Regions from separate parts of the Dactylosporangium sp. NPDC051087 genome, predicted to be linked through region 2. Evidence: riboswitches for the same ligand, from Rfam matches in the RefSeq annotation. Region 2 holds a riboswitch; the other holds the start of a gene.
What was found. A riboswitch is a leader RNA that binds a small molecule or an ion and turns the genes downstream of it on or off. The one in region 2 is predicted to bind cyclic di-AMP.
Positions count from the first base shown of each region.

Region 1: it holds a riboswitch for cyclic di-AMP, as region 2 does, so the genes downstream of both, ACZ6TV_RS41795 (coiled-coil domain-containing protein) here and ACZ6TV_RS01585 (coiled-coil domain-containing protein) in region 2, are expected to answer to the same signal.

Region 1 is NZ_JBVJIJ010000028.1:48,771-52,876, reverse strand. It holds gene ACZ6TV_RS41805 (cyclase family protein) at 1-488, opposite strand, end outside; gene ACZ6TV_RS41800 (LysR family transcriptional regulator) at 554-1,432, shown strand; gene ACZ6TV_RS41795 (coiled-coil domain-containing protein) at 1,421-2,437, opposite strand; cyclic di-AMP (ydaO/yuaA leader) riboswitch at 2,441-2,578, opposite strand; gene ACZ6TV_RS41790 (HPF/RaiA family ribosome-associated protein) at 2,793-3,251, shown strand; gene ACZ6TV_RS41785 (condensation domain-containing protein) at 3,434-4,106, opposite strand, start outside.
Region 2 is NZ_JBVJIJ010000001.1:332,050-336,155, forward strand. It holds gene ACZ6TV_RS01570 (MarR family winged helix-turn-helix transcriptional regulator) at 1-142, shown strand, start outside; gene ACZ6TV_RS01575 (hypothetical protein) at 139-531, shown strand; gene ACZ6TV_RS01580 (DHH family phosphoesterase) at 612-1,541, opposite strand; gene ACZ6TV_RS01585 (coiled-coil domain-containing protein) at 1,629-2,603, opposite strand; cyclic di-AMP (ydaO/yuaA leader) riboswitch at 2,673-2,816, opposite strand; gene ACZ6TV_RS01590 (hypothetical protein) at 3,236-4,106, shown strand, end outside.

The sequences.
Region 1 (4,106 bases), on a different contig from region 2:
ATGTTGACCGAGTCGATCCCGACCAGCGCGGGCCGCCGCGCCACCAGCCATTCGACCGCGTCACGGGTCAGGAACGGGGCGGCCGGGTCGCCGTACTGTTCCGAGCCGAAGTGCCGGGACCAGCCGGTGCACACGAGGACGGCGCGATCGGTGACCTCCGGTGCCGTGCGCTGCAGCAGCGCCGCGTCGATCGCGCGTTCGCCGGTCGCGTCGACGAGCACCCCCGGCAGGTCCGCGACCCGCTCCAGCGGGACGTCGGTGAGGTCGCCGCGGCCCTCGAACCGGTGCGCGGGTGTGTCGAGGTACGTGCCGGTGTTGGCGATCAGGTCGATGCGGCCGATCTGGAAGTCGGTGCCGGGCGCATACCTGCCGCGGGCGTCCTCCCGGGACAGGTAGTCGCTGATCACGGGCCCGGGCATGCCGGGATAGGTGACCAGACCGGCGTGGATGGGGTGGCTCAGCTCGATGAAACGACTCACGCCTCGCATCGTGGCAGACAGCGCAGCTAACGTGTGAGCGAGATTTCCTACAGTTGGACTGAAGCGGGACTGCATTGAACCTTGATCCGCGCCGCCTCGCGGTGCTCGCCGCGATCGCCCGGCGCGGGACCCTCGCCGGCGCCGCGACCGCGCTGCACGTCACCCCGTCGGCGGTGTCGCAGCAGCTCGCGCACCTGGAGCACGCCGTCGGCCGGCCCTTGGTGGACAGGTCCGGGCGGCGCGCCGTGCTGACCGCGGCCGGCCGGGTCCTCGCCGCCCGGGCCGAGGCGATCGAGCGGGAGCTCGCCGAGGCGGAGCGGGAGCTGGCCGCCATGTCCGGCCGCGCCGCCGGCCTGGTCCGGGTGGGGGCGTTCGCGACCGTGATCCGGCACATGCTGATCCCGGCCCTGGCCACGCTCGCCCGCGACCATCCGGACGTGACCTGCTCGATCACCGAGCTCGACGGCCCGCCCGCGCTGCGCGAGCTGCGGCTCGGCGGCCTCGACGTGACGATCACCGAGCGGGACGCGTCGCTGGGCCTGGAGTCGCGGCGGCAGGTCAGCGTCGTGCCGCTCGGCGAGGACCCGTACCGGGTCGTGGTGCCCGCCGACTGGCCGCCGGTGCACTCGTACGGCGACCTCGTGGACCGGCCGTGGGTCGCCGGGCCGCCGTCCTCGACGACCGGGCAGATCCTGGACCGGCTCGGCCGGGAGCGCGGCTTCACCCCGCGCCGGACGCACGCGTGCGTCGACTATCCCGTGGTGCTCGCGCTGGTCGCGGCGGGGCACGGCGCCACGATCGCGCCGGACCTGGCGCTGCGGGACGTGTCCTCGCTGCAGGTGCGGGTGACCGACCTCCCGGTCGCCGGCGCGCGCCGGCTGGACGCGCTGGTCACCGCCGGCAGGGCGGCCCTGCCGGCGGTGTCGGCGCTGCTGGCGGCGTTAGTAGATTGACATGTGCACGTGGTTGGTGTGGTCGCTGCTCGGGTCGCCCTGACCGCTGCCGTACGCGTGCCAGCCGCCCGCGGGCGTCCAGATCTGCTTGAACCAGATCACGTACATGACGCCGAGCCCCTGGGCGTTCTTCACCAGCCAGGCGGCGAGCTGCGTGCCGTACTCCTTCGACGCGCCGGTCGCCACACCGCCGAAGCCCTTCGCGTCGGCGGCGAAGTCGCAGGCCCGGCCCTTGGGATGCTCGTACGGCTCGCCCGGCGGCCGCCAGCACGACACGAAGTGGCTGAAGCCCGCCTTCCGCACCTGCTGCAGGGCGTGCAGCGTCCGCGGGGTCAGGCAGCCCGACGTCGTCGGGTCCTCGGCGCCGCACGACTCGGCCGGCCAGGAACCGTCGGCCCGCCGGGGCGCGGCCTCAGCGGTCTTGGCGGTGGTGTTGCCGCTCCACGTGGTGGACGCGTCGACGGCGTTCCTCGCCTGGGCGAGGGCCTCTTCGAGCTCGGCCTTCTGCTTCGCCATCACCGCCATGCTGGCCTGCTGCTTGGCGACCTCGGCGTCGATGGTCGCCTTCGTCCTCGTCAGCTCCTCGCGGGTCTTCGTCACCTGCTTGAGCTGCTCGGCGTTGCCGCGCGCGATGACCTCCAGGGTGCTCACCCGGTCGGCGAACACTCCGGGTGTACCGCTGTCGAGCAGCGTGGCCGCGCTGCGCAGGCCGCCGCCGTTCTGGTACGCGGCGACCGACATCGACTGGGTGTCGTCGCGGAGCCTGGCGTACCGCGGCTCCAGCTCGTCCTGTTGCTGCTTCAGGGTCGCCTGCCGGGCGAGCGACGCCGTCAGGACGTTCTGCGCGTCGATGTACGCACGGTTGGTCTCGTCGAGCTTCTTGATGAGCGCAGGGTCGCCACCCTCACTGGCGTTCGCCGGTGAAGCCGTGCCGAGCACCGCGGCCGGGGTCAGGAGGATCGCGAGCGCCGTCAGGGCGGCGACGATCCACGGAGGTCTGGACATACTGTTCCCTCCATCGGCCGCCTACCGGGTGAGCTGACGGATTCGGGACGGAACAGTCGCCCCTACCGCTCCGATTCGAGCGGATTCACCCCAAGAACGTGGTTCCCCGGCCCGCTGGGCACGGCTCGGCGGCGGCCCTCGCCGGCACGGTCGGTGCCTACGAGCGGGGCCGCGAAGACCCTAACCACCTGCGCTTTCACCCTTTGCGCGGACCGTTGGCGACGTCCCGGTGGCGGTCGGCCGGGTGGTCGGAACGGTGGTAAACTAGCCTCCTAGGAAGGTTTGGGGGACATGAACAGGGTCATTGCGGGGTAAGCGGACCTGGTCAAGGCAAGCAACGGAAGGGGTCTCGGACATGTCGAGAAGTGCTACGAGCACACCGGCCACCGTCGAGGACTGCCTGCGCGTCGGCGCGGGCTTCTCCCAGGGGGACAGGGTCTGGATCGCCGAGCAGTTCGCCACGCTCGACAGCTACCTGGCCGGGTTTCCCGTCGACTCCACCGAGCTCGAGGTGTCGGTGAAGGACCGGTCCGCCCGTGGACAGAAGGTGACCCTGGAGTGCTGGATCGCCGGCCACCAGAAGATCGTCACGACATCGTCGGAGGAGGACCTGCACACCGCGATCAACGATGTCCGCGACGACCTGCGCCGCCGGCTGAGCGACGTGAAGACCCGCCAGGAGCCGCGGCACAACCGTCACCTTCGTGAGACCACCATCAACGACGTCATCTCGCCCGAGCTGACCCCGCCTTTGGACGCGGCCTCCGTCGGCGCCGACGCCGTCGTCCCGGATCAGCAGGAGCGGACCGCCTGACGCTCGGTTCGATCGCGGGGCGCGGACGTCGGTCCGTGCCCCGCGGTGTTTCCTTGGCCCGGGTGTTTCCTTGGGCCCGGGTGTTTCCTTGGCCCGGGTGCTTCCTTGGCCCGGGTGCTTCTTCGGTTCGGGTGCTCCTGGGTTGGGGTGTTCTTGGTTCTCGGTGACGTGTCGGTTCGAGGTCAGAGGGTGGCTTCGCGGTAGAGGAGCCTGGTGGTGGCGTGCTCGTCGAGGGTGGCTCTGACGATGAGCCGTTCGAGGCCGGCGAGGAAGCCGAGGGGGCCGCGTTCGCCGAGGAAGCCGTGCTCCGCGCACAGCATCAGTTCCGCGGTGTCGCCGAGGTCGGTGAGGAACATGAAGAAGTTCGCGCCCTTCGGGGTGCGGTCGATGACGGGGGCGCGCAGCTTCGTCGCCGGGAGCGCCGCGTGGATCGCCTCGGGGAGGTCGGACGGGAGCGCGGGCGGTGACTGGTCCTGGGCGGAGAAGCGGGTGTCGTTGAAGAAGCAGTAGCCGTCGGGCGTGATCCCGCGGTCGGCGGCGACGTCGGCGAAGAGGGCTTCGAGCTTGGCCGGGTCGTATTCGCAGTGGGCGTACGCCACCATCGCGGCATCCGAAGCGCGGCGCAGCAGCTCGCCGACGGTCTCCTCGGCACGTTCCGCGGGGCGGGCGTCGTGTTGCCCGGCGCGGACGCTGCCCTGCTCGGCCCGGACGTTGCTTTGCTCGGCGCTGACGCTGCCTTGCTCGCCGCGGACGCTGCCTTGCTCGCCGCGGACGCTGGATTGCTCGGCCCGGGCGTCGTCTCGTGCCGCGCGGGCGTCGGGTTGCCCGGGGTGGATGTCGAAGGCGAGCCGGAAC
Region 2 (4,106 bases):
GACCCCGCGCGGCCACGAGACCACCGGCCGGGCCGTCGGCATCGTCCGCGACCTCATGGAGCAGCTCCTCGCGCCGCTGCCCGCCGATCGCCGGTCAGCGTTCGTCGACGACCTCAACGCCCTACTCAAGGAGACCCCGTGACCACATTGAACGGCCGCATCCTCGGCCAGGCCGAACGCGCCACCCGCGCCGTGCTCGACCGCCTGCTGGAGCGCACCGGCACGACGTTCGAGCAGTGGGTGGCGATCAACCTCACCCATGGCGAGCGGCTCTCCCGCGACGACCTCGTCGCCCGGATGGTGACCGGGCTGCGCACCGACCCGGCGCTCGTCGCCGCCGTCGTCGACGACCCCGCGCTGTTCACCGGGGACATCTCGCTCACCGCGCTGGGCCAGGAGCGCTACGACGAGATCAGTGCCGGCATCGACGGGATCACCGCCGCGCTGTACGGCGACCTGACCCCCGAGGAGCTCGACATCGCGGGCCGGGTGCTGCTGCACGTCACCGACCGGGCCAACGCGCTGGTCTAGTTGCTCAGCCCTAGTTGCTCAGCCCTAGTTGCTCAGCCCTAGTTGCTCAGCCCTAGTTGCTCAGCCCTAGTTGCTCAGCCCTAGTTGCTCAGCACGGCGGCTCTGGGAGCGCCCACCTTGGCGACGATCTCCGCGAGCACCCGCTCCGACTCGTCGTGCGGGACCTGGCAGGTGCCGGCCGCGAGATGGCCGCCGCCGCCGTACTGCAGCATCACCGAGCCGATGTCGGTCGGGGACGTGCGGTCGAGGATCGACTTGCCCACCGCGAACACCGTGTTGAGCTTCTGCTTGCCCCAGATCACGTGGATGGAGACCCGTGCCTCGGGGAACATGGCGTACACCATGAACCGGTTCCCGGCGTAGATCACCTCCTCGTCGCGGAGATCCACGACGACGACGTCCCCCTCGACGTGGCTCACCCGCCGCAGCTGGTCCACGAAGAGCTCCTGCTGCTCGCGGAACAGCTCGGCGCGCTCGGCCACGTCCGGCAGGTCGAGGATCTCCTCGACGTCCTGATGATCGATGCACGCGTCGATGAGCTGCATCATCAGCTGGTAGTTGGAGATCCTGAACTGCCGGAACCGGCCCAGCCCGGTGCGGCTGTCCATGAGGAAGTTCAGCAGCGTCCAGCCGACCGGCTGCAGGATGTCCGTGATGTCGTACTGCGCGGAATCGGCCTTGTCGACCGCCTCCATCAGCTCGTCCGACACGTTCGGGAAGCGCGGGGCGCCGCCGAAGTGGTCATAGATGACGCGGGCCGCGGACGGCGCCTCGGCGTCGATGATGTAGTTGCTCTTCTCGCCCGGGTTGCGCAGCGTCTCCGAGTGGTGGTGGTCGAAGACGAGATGGGCGCCCGGCGCGTAGGGCAGGTTCGTCAGGATGTCGTTGGGCCCGATCTCGGCCGTGCCGTCCTGGACGTCCTTCGGGTGCACGAACGTGATGTCGCCGATGAGGTCCAGGTGACGCAACAGGACGGCACACACCAGACCGTCGAAGTCGCTGCGCGTCACGAGTCGGTGCTTCACTTCGGTTTCCCCTCACGCTGCGTCGGCCGGTCGACAGTTGCCCTATCGGCCGGCCGTCCGCTGACGTGAGGGCTACAGCATGGACAGGTGCACGTGGTTCGTGTGGTCGCTGGAGGGGTCCCCGCCGACGCCGCTGTAGTGGTGCCAGCCGACCGCGGGTGTCCACACCTGTTTGAACCAGATGACGTACATGACGCCCAACCGGTCCGCGTTCTTCACGAAATAGGTCGCCAGGTTGGCCCCGTAGACCTTGTCCTCCCCGGCCGCGACCCCGCCGAAGCCGGACTTCGCCTGCACCGAGAAGTCACACGCACGGCCCTTGGGGTGCTCGTACGGACCGCTCGGCCGGTAGCAGGAGACGAACCGCTTGAAGCCCGCACCCTGCGCCTGCTGCATCGCGTGCAACGTCCGCATCGTGATGCAGCCGCTGGTCGTGGGGTCGTTCTGCTTGCAGCTCTCGGCCGACCAGCCACCGCTGGAGTTGCGCGGCGAGGGGGCGGCGAACGGCAGGTTGGCGGAGACGAAGCCGTTGCTCGGGCCGCCCGCCTGGGACAGCCCCTTCTCGGCTTCCTTCTTCTTCGCGGCCATCACGGCCACCTGCTCCTGCTGGAGCTTGACCTCGCCCTCGAGCGCGGCCTTCTGCGCCGCCTGGTCCTTCTTCAGCTGGTTGAGGTCGCGCAGCAGGTTGTCGTTGTGCCGCGCGATCTCGTCGATCGACCCGGCCCGCTCCGCGAACCCGGTCGGACTGCCCGAGTCCATCAGCGCCACGAACGTGCTCAGCGGCCCCGTCTGATACGCCGCCACGGCGATCGCGGACACCTGCTCGGTGACCCTCGCGAGCTCCGTCTCGGTCGCGGCGAGCTTGGCGGTGAGATCGGCCTGGCTCTTCACCGAGGCGTCGAACTTGTCCTTCGCCTCGATCCACGCGCGGGTGCTCTCGTCGAGGACCTGAGCGAGCGTCGCGTTGGATCCTTCGTCGCCCGTGTCGTCACCCGGCTCGGCGCCGGCGGGCGCGGCGGCCACCGCGCACAGGGCGACCGTCGTCATGGCCGTCACGGCCGCCATCAGGGCGGCGGAAATCCGCCGTCCGGGATGTCGTGATGACATCTGGCTCGTTGTTCCTTCCGTCGGCCGCCGACCGGGTTAGCTGACGGGTTCGGGACGGAACGATCCCTACCGCGGTCACCCGCGGATTCACCCCAGTTACGGTTGGGTCCCCGATTCGCCGGGTTCGCACCGGCGATTAGGCGGCAGTCCTGTCCGGCGCCGCGGGGGCGGCGCCCTGTCGGACGAGACCGACGGCCAGCCTACCCAGGGCTATTCGCCCGCGCAGCGCACCGATTGTGCGCCGCTGTGACGCACCTCTCGAAACGGTGCCATCCCAGCAGGTCGCCTAAGCCTGCCAAAAGAAAACCACGTGACGCAAATCACTGAATCGATGCTGCGCGTTGCGCAACCGCCGTCGTTCTACGCAACCCGGTGATCGCTCAGCGTCACTGCTGACCTGCTCTTCTTCGAACACGCCAGCTCTTTTTCGAACACGAACGGGTGCGATACCGGGCATTGTGCTTGCTGGCTCCCCGGTCGGGTACGGGTCCTGGTTGACGCGCTTGCGTGGCTTCGCGCGGGTGCTCTTCGTCGATCGTTTCGTCGATCCGTTTCGTTGATCGGCCCATTCGTTGATCGACCTCTTCGAGCAACTCGCGGACTTCCAGCCGACCGAGATCAACCGATCGGAGCAGGAATACGGACTGCAGGACCGCTCGACCACGTTCTCAGACGCCATCGAAGAGCTCAACGGCAAGATTTCCAACACGACGCTCACCCACGTCCTCGGCGACATGAACCACAGCGCCCAGGCGCCCTGTGGGGTGCCGCCGACCGCGGACTCGACCCAGTTCTGCTGGAACGACGAGGACAACGACGGCACCACCTGGATCCCGCAGGGCATCACCGGCTCGTGGGACGCCGACGCCGACGGCCGCTGGAACGGGCACCGGGTCATCGCGGCCACCTGGTATGACGACAAGGGCCGCGACGGCACGAACCGAGGCAGCCGCATCACGTTCGTCAACTACGACGACTCCGGCAAGCCGGAGTACCGGCACGTCCTGCTCGTCGTGCCCTTCCGCAACGGCAACAACTTCCAGGCCGTGAAGTCCCACGTCGGCGGCATCGCGTGGGTCGGCCACCACCTGTACGTCGCCGACACTTACGCCATCCGCGTCTTCGACCTGCACACCATCTGGCGCACCAGGGCCGACGCGTCGCGCAAGAAGATCGGCATCCACGACAAGAAGGCCTACGCGGCGGACTACCGGTACGCGATTCCGCAGATCGGCTACTACACGCCGCAGGTGCAGCCGCCGGACCGCCGGCTGCGCATCTCGTCGATCAGCCTCGACCGCAGCAGCTCACCGAACTCCCTGATCACCGCCGAGTTCAAGAAGGATCTCGGCGGCGTCAACTCGCCCAAACCGGCGAACGCCCGGATCGTCCGCTGGGACCTCGACAAGGACGGCAAACTCACCGGGTCCAGTGCCGCCTACG